DNA from 3 places in the Rhizobium sp. RCC_161_2 genome. Region 3 is predicted to be linked to each of the others. Evidence: riboswitches for the same ligand, from Rfam matches in the RefSeq annotation. Region 3 holds a riboswitch; each other region holds the start of a gene.
What was found. A riboswitch is a leader RNA that binds a small molecule or an ion and turns the genes downstream of it on or off. The one in region 3 is predicted to bind cobalamin.

Region 1 (4,209 bases), on a different contig from region 3:
GGTCAGATCCTGCCGGCGCACGAGATCCAGAAGGCCGATCTGGTGACCGATGTCGAGATGGTTTGTCGGCTCGTCGAGGAGCAGGATCTTTGGCTGCTGCGCAAGTGCGCGGCCAATGTGCAGCCGTTGGCGTTCTCCACCCGAAAGCGTGCTCCACAGCCGGCCAGAAAGATGGAGCATATCGACATTGGCGAGGGCGGCCTCGACGATCGCATCATCCGTCGCCGACCAGGGCGATAACGCCCCAAGATAGGGCGTACGGCCGAGTTCAACGGCCTGTCTGGCCGTAATCCGCTCGCCAGTGTCTGCCTGTTGCTCCACCAGGGCCAGACGCCGGGAGAGTTCGCGCCGTCCGAGAGCACGGATCGGCGTGCCGTCCACAAAAATCTCCCCGGTCTTCGGCTTGCGGATGCCGGAGAGCATCATCATCAGGCTCGTCTTGCCGGAGCCATTCGGCCCGATGATCCCAAGAAATTCGCCGGTGCGGACGTCCAGCGATATGTCCCGAACGATAGCTTGCCCACCGGCATTCCACGAAACATTCCTTGCGGACAGGGTCATGCGCGCGCCCTCTTCTGGCTCAAGATCAAGGCGAAGGCGGGCGCGCCGACAAGCGCGGTGATCACGCCGATCGGCAGAACCTGGCCGTGGATCAGCGTGCGCGACAGGATGTCGGCCGCGATCATGAAGATGGCGCCGATCAGGGCTGCTGCCGGCAGAAGCACACCATGGCGGACACCCACCAGCATTCGCGCCGCGTGCGGGATGACCAGCCCGACGAAGCCGATGGAGCCGACGATCGACACCATGACGGCGGTCATCATCGCGGATGTGCCGACGAGCACGAGATAGGTGCGTCGCACCGAAATGCCGAGCGAGGCGGCCGATTCCAAGCCGAAGGTAAACGCATCCAGCGACCGGGCATGCCAGAGGCAGATGACGAGCCCCAACAGCGCAGCGGGAATTGCCAGCCAGGCATCCGGCCAGCGCACACCGGAGAGATTGCCGAGCAGCCAGAACATGATGCCGCGCGCTTGCTCGGCTGTCGCCGCCTTGGTGACGATGAAGGAGGTGAGCGCGTTGAAGAGCTGCGAGCCCACGACCCCGGCCAGAATGATCGCGGCCGTCCCACGCCCCGCCCTGACGGCCAGCAACGCGACGAGAGCGAAGGCGACGAGCGCACCGAGGAAAGCTCCCATCGGCATCGTCAGGGCGCCCGCACCCAGACCGAGGATCGCGACACCGACGGCGCCGGTGGAGGCGCCGGCGGAAATGCCGAGAATGTAGGGGTCGGCCAGCGGGTTGCGCAGCAGCGACTGCAGCACAACACCGGACAGGGCAAGTGCCGCCCCGCAAGAGGCTCCAACGACTGCGCGGCTCAGCCGATAGCTCCAGACGATGCCCTCGTCGATCGGCTCGAGCGGGTAACCGGCGCCCCAAAGCCGATTGGCCACGGTCTTGGCGACGGTCTCAAACGGGATCGAGGTCTCGCCGATCGCCGCACCCAGCCAGAGCGCGGCAACAAGAATGGCGAGCGCCAAGGCGATTGTACCCGTTCGCCCGATCGATGAAAGAGCGCGGCTCACTGTGTCAGGCCGGCCGCTGCGATGGCATCAGCAAGCGCCTCTATGCCTTCGATCGTACGGATTGTCGGGTTCATCGCCTGCGCATCCATCTCGAAGACATGGCCACTTTTGACGGCGGGCATCAGGCTCGCGACAGGGTCCTTTTCCAGGAATTTGCGCTTGGCCTCCGCGCTGTCCAGCGGATAGCGGCGACGCTCCATCGCAGCCGCCACGATCATGGTTGGATTGGCCTTGGCAATCGTCTCCCAGCCGACCGTCGGCCATTCATCATCGGTCTCGATGATATTCTTGATGCCGAGCGCCGACATGATGTAGCCCGGCGCGCCATTGCGGCCGGCAACATAGGGATCGGCATCCTTGGCGCTGGAGAACCAGAAGACGGCGGAAAGCTTGCCCTGTGCGGAAGAAACCTTGGCGCGGGCTGCCGCTTCGCGCCGCTTCAGATCAGCGACCACTTCCTCGCCTTTGTCCTGCACATTGTAGATCTTCGCGAGATCGCGGATCTCCTGATAGACGAGATCCATAGTGAAGACCTGATGGCGGACGCCATCGCTGGAGCCGGAGTTCTCCTTACCGACGCAATCGGACGGCGAGGTATAGACCGGGATACCCAGCTCCTCGAACTGTTCCGGCTTGGCGACCACGCCTTCCGGTCCCACCTGCCACTGGAACTGAACAGTCACGATATCCGGCTTCTTTCCGACGACGCTTTCGAAGCTTGGATCGTTGTCGGCAAGGCGCTCGATCTTGGCGTTGACGCCCTCATAGCCCTTAAGAACCGGTCCGACCCAGACTGCGGTGCCGACCACCTTGTCGGCAACACCGAGGCTATAGAGGATTTCCGTTGTGCTCTGGCCGATAGAGACCGTGCGCGACGGCGCCTTCTGGATGGTGATCTGCCGGCCGCAGTTCTGGAGCTTAAGAGGGTAGCTGGTTTCCGCAGCTCCCGCCTGCCCCGGCAAGCCGGCGACGATCAACGACATCGCGAATAGGCCGGCGCGCAATGGCCGCTTGAAAATGGTCTTCATCATAATTCCCCGAAGTGATGTGAACGCCGCCCGAAAAGGGCGGTGGTGAAAGTCAGAATGCCCAACAGGCATTCCGAGCGGTCGAATGATCGTCAAAATTCGGGGAAGGCAGCGTATCAAGGCGCTGCGAAGCGTAAAGGATGGTCATGTCCTGCTCCTGTTTCGGGCATCCCCGCCCGTGACAATGGATAAATCTTCGACGGCAGGTCTCCTGGCTTACGGATATCAGTCGTCCATCTGCCTTCCCGCGCCTGATCGGCGCAGTGGCATGGCGCCTTTCGGCACCACGAGGATGGACGGCAATCCGCTTACAGTTGCGGGGGCAGCCACGGTCTTGGTCCCTTTTGGGTCGTCCTCACCGTGTTCCCTATTAATCCCCTCGGAGTCATCGTTGGGGAACCGTCAAGTCCAGTTATGCCAAGCACGACGCTTGCGTCAAGCCGCGAGGACGCCAACTTGAAAATAGCCCTCGCGGCCAAGCCTCCCGCCGTCATCGATCTGGATATCATGATAAACTTTAATAGTTACGTAATAACATTACGTTCGCTATCAAACTTTCTGACAGCTGTCCAGTTTGCACGATCCGTTTTATGAAATGCTGTGAAATAGTAGCCGAGACCTGCATGACCAAGCAGCGCGATAGGTGACGCTGCCTGCCGGTTCAGCGCAGACATGATGATCCGGCTACGGATATCTCGGGCTTGATTTCATGCGAAACCGGGATTGCGGCGCAGTGATACTAAGTTCACTCCCTTGGAAGGCCCTCCGGCCGGAGATGCCTCTTGAGTGCGGCGATGCGGAAGATGGCGTTCGGAGCGCCATATCCCCGGTAGTCATTGCGCTGAACGATCTCGAAGAAGAAGCCTTCACCGAAGGTGCCGCTATAGAGCTGAAAGAATTCACCGTGTTCGTCGCGGTCATAGAGAATGTTCTCCGCCTTCAGCCGCTCGGTCAGTTCCGGATCGAGACCGAAGCGCGCTTCGACGTCATCGTAGTAATTAGGCGAGATGGGCAAGGGCTGAAAACCGTTCTTCCGCAGCACTTCGGCCGTCTTGAAGATGTCGTCGGTCTGGAAGGCTAGGTGCTGCACACCAGAGCCGAACTTTTCCGCGATGAAGTGACCGGCCAGCGTACGGCGGTTCTCCGCACCGTTCAGCGTGATCCGCAGCGTGCCCGCGTCATTTTCCACCACCTGGCTGCGCACCACGCCGGCCGGATCGATGATATCGACCATCGGCGTCTTCCGTGTCTCAAAGATCGACGTATAGAACAGCAACCAGGTCAGCATTTCCTCATAGGCGACTGTCTGGGCAATATGGTCGACGGTGCGTAGCCCAGCGGGCTGGACTGCGGCTTTGTCATCAAAAGGAATGAAGTCGATCTCGGAAAAATGCCCGAGATCGGTCTTGTCGTCGAGGAAATAGATGAGACCACCGCCAACCCCACGGATCGCCGGTACGTCGAGTTCGCCCTCTGCGACTGGCTGGCTGAACGGTTCCGCATCGAGCGCCCTGGCGCGCGCCAAAGCTGCTTCCGCGTCGTCAACAACAAGTGCCACCGCATAGGCCAAAGTGCCGTGCACGGCGAAGGAGGAA
Region 2 (4,209 bases), on a different contig from region 3:
GCGCACCACCAGCGACGAGGTGATGACGGCGGCCAGCACCAGCGCGGTGATCGGGAAATCGCCGGTGATTTCCAGCGCCAGGAAGGTCATGGTCAGCGGGCCGCCGATGATGGCGACCGCAAGCGAACTCATGCCGACGACGGCGTAGATGACCGGCGTCAGCGTGGTATGGTCGAAATAGGGCGCGCAATAGGCGAAGATCTTGCCGAGCAGCGCGCCCATGAACAGCGAGGCGAAGAACAGGCCGCCCCTGAAGCCGGAGCCGATCGAAACTGCCGAGGCAAGCGACTTCAGCAAAAGGAGGCTGGCAAGTCCCCATAGGGTGACTTCGCTGCCAAGGTTCAGATGCAGCGCGCCGTGGCCGGCGGAGAGAACCTGCGGCGAGATCAGCGCCAGAAGGCCGACGACCAAACCGCCGAGCGCCGGGCGGAAGGGCGGCGCGATCGAACTCTTGCGCGCCAGCTCCTCGACGAAAGCGACGCCCTGCATGATCAGGATGCCGACACCGGCGCAGAAACCGCCAAGCAGGATGGCCGGGATATAGTCGGCGGGGACCACGGCGCCGAACCGGCCGACATCGATGGCGAAATCATCGCCGGCAAGCATGCGGGCGATGAAGGTCGAGATCAGTGCCGAGACGACGACCGGGGTCAGTGTCAGGATGGAGTAGGTGCCGATGATCAGCTCGAAGGCGTAGAAGGCGCCGGTGAGCGGCGCATTGAAGGCGGCGGCGATGGCGCCGGCCGCACCGCAGCCAACCAGCATTCGAAGATCGGCGCGGCGGAACTGCATCTTGTAGCCGAATTTCGAGGCGATACCGGCCGCCAGCTGGGTATAGCCGGCCTCCAGTCCGACGGAGGCGCCGAAGCCATTGGAGATCAGGTTCTGCACGGCGACAAGGATGCTGTCGGTGAGCGACAGGCGGCCGCCGTGAAGCGCATTGGCTTCGATCGGGTCGATCATCGGCTTTTTGCGGGTGCGTGACATAATGAAGATCATCAGGCCGAGCAGGATGCCGCCGGCGATCGGGGCGATCAGCAGCAGCGACTTGTCGGTAATCTGCATGGCTGCCGAGCTCAGCCGGTCGTCGTCGGGGATGCCGTAGACGAGGCTGTGCAGCTTACGCGATATCAGGCTCATCGCCGTGACGGCGCAGCCGGAGGTGACGCCGACGAAAGCGCCGGCAATGACGAGCCCGAGCTCGCCACGGCGAAACAGCGCCCTCAGCCGGCTAGCGCTGAAAAAGGCGGAGAGAACACCAAGACGGCGTGGTTGAAATTTCTGCAACATGGGGAACTGACGATAGTTTCGTGCTCAGATGTATATACCTGGCTTCCATAAACTCCTAACATCAAAGAAATACGGCAAAAAGACTGCGTGACCAGAGGTTCCCGGGCTATTTTCGCTGTTGGAACAGCCGATGTCGCATCCGCCGCCTTGATTGACTTGCCAGGGCTGAAAGCCTAATCATTGCGGCATAACGAATGGTTCCCGAGCGGCGATCTGTCGCATGGGATGAAAAGGGAATGTGAAGGGGCGGACCCAACTCGGGCGTTCTCATCACAGCCGACCCCGCGACTGTAGAGCGGTCAGGGTTTTCCATCCGGTTTCGAGGGCATTTCGCTGACAGTCCGCAATGGTGTGGGCGAGTGGAAGCAGCTTCAGAGCCGGAAAAGCCACTGGCGTGGCATCATGATCAACCAGGGCTGGACGCCTCTAATATCTACGAATCGTCCGCTTTTTCATGATGACCTGCCGGGAAGGCGAGGAAGATCCGCTGGTGCATGAGCGGGGGCGACCGGTTTCGGTTCGCCTCCGCTTGCTGCGCCTTACCCGCGAGCCAGGAGACCTGCCATGCGTATCGGGCGCAAAGCCCATCCTGGGACGCATGTCTCGCTGCCAGCACGGAGGTTGTCATGGCGCCAAACGAGTTTTTCGCGCGCAAGCGCCCGCTTTTCGGTTTCAGCCGCACTGTGCTCACCCTCGTGCTCGTGTGGGAGCGGCAATAGCTCATGCCATCCTCACCATCCCGTGCGGTTTTCGTTCTCGGCGGCGCGCGCTCCGGCAAATCCCGATTCGCCGAATCCCTGATCTCCGATAGCGGTCTTGACCGTCATTATGTGGCAACCGGGCAGGCCTGGGACGAGGAGATGCGCGATCGTATCGCACAGCATCGGAACGATCGCGGCGATCTCTGGACGACGCATGAGGAGCCGCTCGATTTGACCGCCCGGCTGGCGTCGATCGACGGTGGTGGCCGCGCCGTTCTCGTCGATTGCCTGACGCTCTGGGTCACCAACCTGATGATGGCCGAGCGTAACATCGCGGCGGAATTTTCCGCTCTCACCGAATTTCTGCCGAAGGCCGGGTCGCGGCTCGTCCTCGTTTCCAACGAGGTCGGGCTCGGCATCGTGCCGGAAAACCGCATGGCGCGTGAGTTTCGCGACCATGCCGGCCGGCTGCACCAGATGATCGCGGCGGCAAGCGCCGAAGTCTATTTTATCGCGGCGGGACTGCCGCTGAAAATGAAGGGTTGATCCGCATGAGCCAAGAAAAGATTCCCGCCACCGTCATCACCGGCTTCCTTGGCGCCGGCAAGACGACGATGATCCGCAATCTGTTGCAGAACGCCGGCGGCAAGAAGATCGCCCTGATCATCAACGAATTCGGTGATCTCGGTGTCGATGGCGATGTGCTGAAAGGCTGCGGCGCAGAGAATTGCACCGAGGACGATATCATCGAGCTGACCAATGGCTGCATCTGCTGCACCGTCGCCGACGATTTCATCCCGACCATGACCAAGCTTCTGGAGCGGGACGTGCGCCCGGATCATATCGTCATCGAGACATCAGGCCTGGCGCTGCCGCAGCCGCTGGTCGCCGCCTTCAACTGGCCGGATATCCGCACCCAGGTCACCGTCGATGGCGTCATCACCGTGGTCGATAGCGCCGCTGTTGCCGCCGGTCGTTTCGCCGATGATCATGACGCCGTCGAGGCCCGTCGCGTCGAGGACGATTCGCTCGATCACGAAAGCCCGATTGAGGAACTGTTCGAGGATCAGCTCACCTGCGCCGACCTGATCGTTCTCAACAAGACCGATCTGATCGACGTCGCCGGCCTGGGCCGCGTCCGCGCCGAAGTCGCATCCCGCACCGTTCGCAAGCCAACGATCATCGAAGCGAAGAACGGGGACGTTCCGGCCGCCATCCTGCTCGGCCTCGGCATCGGCACGGAAGCCGACATCGCCAACCGCAAATCGCATCATGAGCTGGAGCATGAGGACGGCGCACCGCATGACCATGACGAATTCGACAGCTTCGTCGTCGAGCTCGGGCCGATCGCCGATCCCACCTTGTTCATCGAAAAGCTGAAGGGCGTGATTTCCGAACACGATGTCCTGCGCCTCAAGGGCTTTGTCGACGTTCCCGGCAAGCCGATGCGCCTGCAGATCCAGGCCGTCGGCAGCCGCATCGACCATTATTTCGACCGCGCATGGACGCCGGGCGAAGCGCGCGCGACGCGGCTGGTGGTGATCGGGCTGCATGGGATGGACGAAGGGATCGTGCGCAAGTCGATCGAGGCTTTGGTCTAAGGCAGAGCCATGCATCTCCTCCTAGCGCAAAAGGGTACGATCAGCGACGGCGAGGAGGCGATCGATCTCGGTCAGTCGCCGGGCAATATCCTGTTCCTGTCGGCGGCCGATACTGAGCTTGCGGCCATCGCCGCCGCCCATGGACAGGGAGAGGCGGGCTATTCGCTGCGACTTGCCAGCCTGATGAGCCTCAAGCATCCGATGTCGGTCGACACCTACATCGAGCGGACGGCGCGGCATGCGAAGCTGATTATCGTTCGCGCGCTTGGCGGAGCCAGCTATTTCCACTATGCGCTCGAGGCGCTGCATGCCTGTGCTGCACGCAGTGGCGCTCTTATTGCGGTGCTGCCAGGGGATTCGAAGTCCGATCCGGGGCTGATGCCGTTTTCCAACATCGCCCTCGACGATCTCAATGCGCTGTGGTCCTACCTGATCGAAGGCGGGGATGCGAATTCGCGGGCGTTTCTTGGCTATGCCGAGGCGATGTTGTCAGGGGCGGAGAAGCCGGCAACGGCATCACCTCTGATGAAGGCCGGGATCTGGTGGCCGGGCAGGGGTGTGATTGGGGTTGAGGAGTGGAAAGCGGTTTCTGCGTTGCGTGGAGATACCCCCTCATC
Region 3 (4,209 bases):
TGGCTTGACCTCAGTCCACGGCAGAGCATTGTCATAGCTCGCCTCGCCAAAGGTCTTAGGGTCCGAAAGGCCCGGCAGGCTGATGTCAGGCGTCACGCCGCGCAGCTGTGTCGTGCCGCCATTGACACGGAAAAACTGGGCAACCGTCAATTTCAGCTCGCCGAACTTCGGCTTGCTGTTGCGGGCCACCTGGTCGAGATTGACCACGGTCTGCACGGTGCCCTTACCAAAACTGGGTTCGCCGACAATCACCCCTCGACCATAGTCTTGTATCGCTGCGGCAAAAATCTCGGAGGCCGATGCCGAGCCGCGATTGATCAACACGCCAACCGGACCAGTCCAGGCAGGCACGGGAAGATCGTCGCTTTCCACGTCGACCTTGCCGTCCGCATCGCGTTGCTGAACCACCGGGCCTTTGCCAACGAACAGGCCGGTCAAATCGATCGCTTCGGACAGCGAACCACCGCCATTGTTGCGCAAGTCGATCAAAACGCCGTCGACCTTGTCTTGGTTGAGCTCAGTAAGAAGCTTGGCGACATCGCGGCTTGCGCTTCTGTAATCCTTGTCGCCTTTTCGACGCGCTTCGAAGTCCTCATAAAACGCCGGCAGAGTGATCACACCAATTTTGCGCGTGGCGTCGCCATCCTTTACCGACAGGATGGTCTTCTGGGCAGCCTGCTTTTCGAGGCTGATCTTATCGCGCACCAGGCTGATAAGGCGATGTTTGCCATCCGGCCCGGCATCCGCTGGCAAGATATCCAGGCGCACGACCGAACCCTTCGCGCCACGGATCATCTGCACGATTTCGTCAAGGCGCGTGCCGACCACTTCCTTTATCGCGCCGTTTTCGCCTTGACCGACACCGGTAATGCGGTCACCGACCGCAAGCTTACCGGACAATTGCGCCGGGCCGCCGGCCACGAGTTCACGGATCGTCGTGTAGTCGTCTCTTTCCTGCAAGACCGCGCCGATACCAACCAGCGACAGCTTCATGGAAATATCAAATTCAGCCGAAGCGCTGGCACCGAAATAGTCGGTATGCGGGTCAACCGACGTTGTGTAGGCGTCCATGAATGACTGGAACACATCGTCGCTTTTGTACTTGTAGGCACGATCGAGGGAGTTTTTGTAACGTTTGTCGAGCGTATCGCGAATGGCCGCGTCAGTCTTGCCCGCCAGTTTCAAGCGCAGCCAGTCGCTCTTGACGCGTTTGCGCCACAGCTCATTGCTTTCCGCATCGGATTTCGGCCAAGGCTCCTTGTCGCGAATCAGGGGATAGTCTTCCTGCACACTGAAGTCGAATTTCTGGCCGAGCAGGCTGCGCGCGTAGCTCATGCGATCGACGACGCGCTGCTCATAAACGTTGAAAACGGAAAACGGGATATTCAAGTCTTCCCGATTGATGGCGTCATCGATCTTGGTGCTACTGGCCATGAACGTGTCGATATCCGTCTGCAGGAAGATGGCACGGTCCGGATCCAGAGACTTGATAAACCGGTTCATGACCTTGACCGACAAGGCATCATCAAGCGGAACGGGCTTATAATGGAAACGCTCGAGAAATTGCGCGCTCAAATGAGCAGCTTGTGCCTGTTGCTCTAACGGCGTCAAAACTGGCGGCGAGCCGGCTTCCAGGGCGTATGCCGACGGCGCAATTGCCAGGAATATGCAGAGGAAACCGTATTGTATACGCATTGAACTTTGATCCGATTCTCAACGTTGAGTGTTTAATGTGTAATGTTGGTGGAACAATTATGGTTTTTTGGCAACTAGACTAATGCTCTTCCAGAAAGATTTCCGGAATGCCTCCGCCCGGCAATACGTCAATCTGATGAAGTTTCCTGACGATATCTCTGTCTCTTCGCCAAGTTTGAGCGTGCGCGGGTCTGGCAGTCAAGATATCAATAAATAAACATATGTTTATATGTGTTGACACCGCGAACTCAAATTCGCGCTCGAAGCCTATTGGTCCGGTAAGAGCGATAAAGCGACATTGCTTGATGACGTGAGGAAACTTCGGGCCGACAACTGGAAGCTCCGGCGTTCGGCCCATCTGGTCCCTCACCGGTTATTCCCCACCAATTTCTGATGGGTCCCTATCATAGTCGTTGACGAGAATTTAACCTCGTCTACTATATGTAGTGTTCGAGGTTCTTCCGATTCGCAAGGATTGGAGGCTAAGACGGGAATACGGTGCGTGACCGCCCATTATGGGCGCCGCAATGCCGGAGCTGCCCCCGCAACTGTAAGCGGCGAGCATCTATCCACTGAAAGCCACTGAAGCATGATGTTTCGGGAAGGCGAGGATGGATGCAACGACCCGCGAGCCAGGAGACCTGCCTCAAACAAAACGTCCACGGGCGGGGTGTCCGGAAGGTCGCGTTTATGTGCGGAATGAGCTCCGCATATGCCGCTGCCCCCGTATGTCCCGCATGAGCCAACTTCGGGGTGAAGTCCATGTCCAGTTTGTCAGTCAAGCGCAAGCGCGAGTAACCGGGCCTAGCCGCGCGTCGTCGAGGCGCGTCCATCCTCATTTCAGATTTTTCGCACGGGCATCGACGGATGCCTGATCGATCCCGCATGTCTTTCGAACTCATACGAGGAAAATTATGAGCATTACCGTCTATAGCAAGCCCGCTTGCGTCCAGTGCACGGCCACCACCCGCGCGCTCGATCGACAGGGGATCGAATATCAGGTCGTGGATGTCTCCACGGATACCGCCGCCTATGAACTTGTCCAGGGACTTGGTTACAGGCAGGTGCCTGTGGTCGTCGCCGGCGAACAACACTGGGTGGGATTCCGGCCCGACATGATCAGCGCGCTTGCCTGATGGGAGAACCATCGATGGGCCAGATCGTCTATTTCTCCAGCCGGTCCGAGAACACTCATCGTTTCGTTCAGAAGCTTGGTCTTCCAGCGTTGCGCATCTCCCAGAACGCAGTGGGCCTTCTTCATATCCGGGAGCCCTTCGTCCTCATTCTCCCGACCTATTCGGGCGATGGCGGCAAGGGAGCCGTTCCAAAACAGGTGATCCGTTTCCTCAACGAGATGGAAAACCGATCGAACATCCGGGGTGTGATCGCCGCGGGCAACAGCAACTTCGGAGCGACCTTCGGGATCGCCGGCGACATCATCTCCGCCAAATGCCATGTGCCGTATCTTTACAGGTTCGAGCTGATCGGCACGGAAGAGGACGTCGCCAATGTCAGAGATGGATTGGAACGATTTTGGACACGCTCACACTCGAACGCCCGGTGAAGGCCATCGAAACGCAGCTCGACTATCATGCGCTGAACGCGATGCTGAACCTTTACGACGAGGATGGCAAAATCCAGCTCGACAAGGACCGGCTGGCGGCGAAGCAGTATTTTCTCCAGCACGTCAACCAGAACACCGTCTTCTTTCATAACCTCAGGGAGAAGCTCGATTATCTCGTGACCGAGGGCTATTACGAGCGCGAGGTTCTCGACCAGTACTCCTTCAATTTCGTGCGCGATCTCTTCGATCACGCCTATGCGAAGAAGTTCAGGTTCCCGACATTTCTCGGGGCCTTTAAATATTACACCAGCTACACGCTGAAGACCTTCGACGGGAAGCGTTACCTCGAGCGCTACGAGGACCGCATCTGCATGGTGGCGCTGACCCTGGCGCAGGGCAATGAATCCCTGGCTAAGGACATGGTCGACGAAATCATTGCCGGCCGCTTCCAGCCAGCGACCCCGACCTTCCTCAACGCCGGCAAGAAGCAGCGCGGCGAACTGGTCTCCTGCTTCCTGATGCGCGTCGAGGACAATATGGAGTCCATCGGACGCTCGATCAACTCGGCGCTTCAGCTTTCCAAGCGTGGTGGCGGCGTCGCACTGTCACTCACCAACATCCGCGAAGCCGGCGCGCCGATCAAACATATCGAAAACCAGTCATCCGGCATCATTCCGGTGATGAAACTGCTGGAAGACAGCTTCTCCTACGCCAACCAGCTCGGTGCGCGGCAAGGGGCGGGCGCGGTCTATCTGAACGCGCATCACCCCGACATCATGCGGTTCCTCGACACCAAACGCGAGAATGCCGACGAGAAGATCAGGATCAAGACGCTGTCGCTCGGCGTTGTCGTCCCCGACATCACCTTCGAACTCGCGAAGAACAATGAGGACATGTACCTGTTCTCGCCCTACGACGTCGAACGCGTCTATGGGGTGCCGTTCACGGAA

Region 1: linked by a shared signal. The riboswitch ahead of AB6803_RS04035 (ABC transporter substrate-binding protein) and the one ahead of nrdH (glutaredoxin-like protein NrdH) in region 3 are both predicted to bind cobalamin.
Region 2: linked by a shared signal. The riboswitch ahead of cobU (bifunctional adenosylcobinamide kinase/adenosylcobinamide-phosphate guanylyltransferase) and the one ahead of nrdH (glutaredoxin-like protein NrdH) in region 3 are both predicted to bind cobalamin.

Annotation. Positions count from the first base shown of each region.
Region 1 is NZ_JBFUPL010000001.1:897,530-901,738, forward strand. Features, by position in the region: gene AB6803_RS04025 (ABC transporter ATP-binding protein) at 1-561, opposite strand, end outside; gene AB6803_RS04030 (FecCD family ABC transporter permease) at 558-1,586, opposite strand; gene AB6803_RS04035 (ABC transporter substrate-binding protein) at 1,583-2,614, opposite strand; cobalamin riboswitch at 2,798-3,033, opposite strand; gene AB6803_RS04040 (bifunctional sugar phosphate isomerase/epimerase/4-hydroxyphenylpyruvate dioxygenase family protein) at 3,360-4,209, opposite strand, start outside.
Region 2 is NZ_JBFUPL010000002.1:209,384-213,592, forward strand. Features, by position in the region: gene AB6803_RS05135 (chloride channel protein) at 1-1,290, opposite strand, end outside; cobalamin riboswitch at 1,469-1,872, shown strand; gene cobU (bifunctional adenosylcobinamide kinase/adenosylcobinamide-phosphate guanylyltransferase) at 2,013-2,537, shown strand; gene cobW (cobalamin biosynthesis protein CobW) at 2,543-3,592, shown strand; gene cobN (cobaltochelatase subunit CobN) at 3,602-4,209, shown strand, end outside.
Region 3 is NZ_JBFUPL010000006.1:339,099-343,307, forward strand. Features, by position in the region: gene AB6803_RS18125 (carboxy terminal-processing peptidase) at 1-1,695, opposite strand, end outside; partial or broken gene AB6803_RS18130 (hypothetical protein) at 1,946-2,089, shown strand; cobalamin riboswitch at 2,132-2,359, shown strand; gene nrdH (glutaredoxin-like protein NrdH) at 2,610-2,831, shown strand; gene nrdI (class Ib ribonucleoside-diphosphate reductase assembly flavoprotein NrdI) at 2,846-3,259, shown strand; gene nrdE (class 1b ribonucleoside-diphosphate reductase subunit alpha) at 3,229-4,209, shown strand, end outside.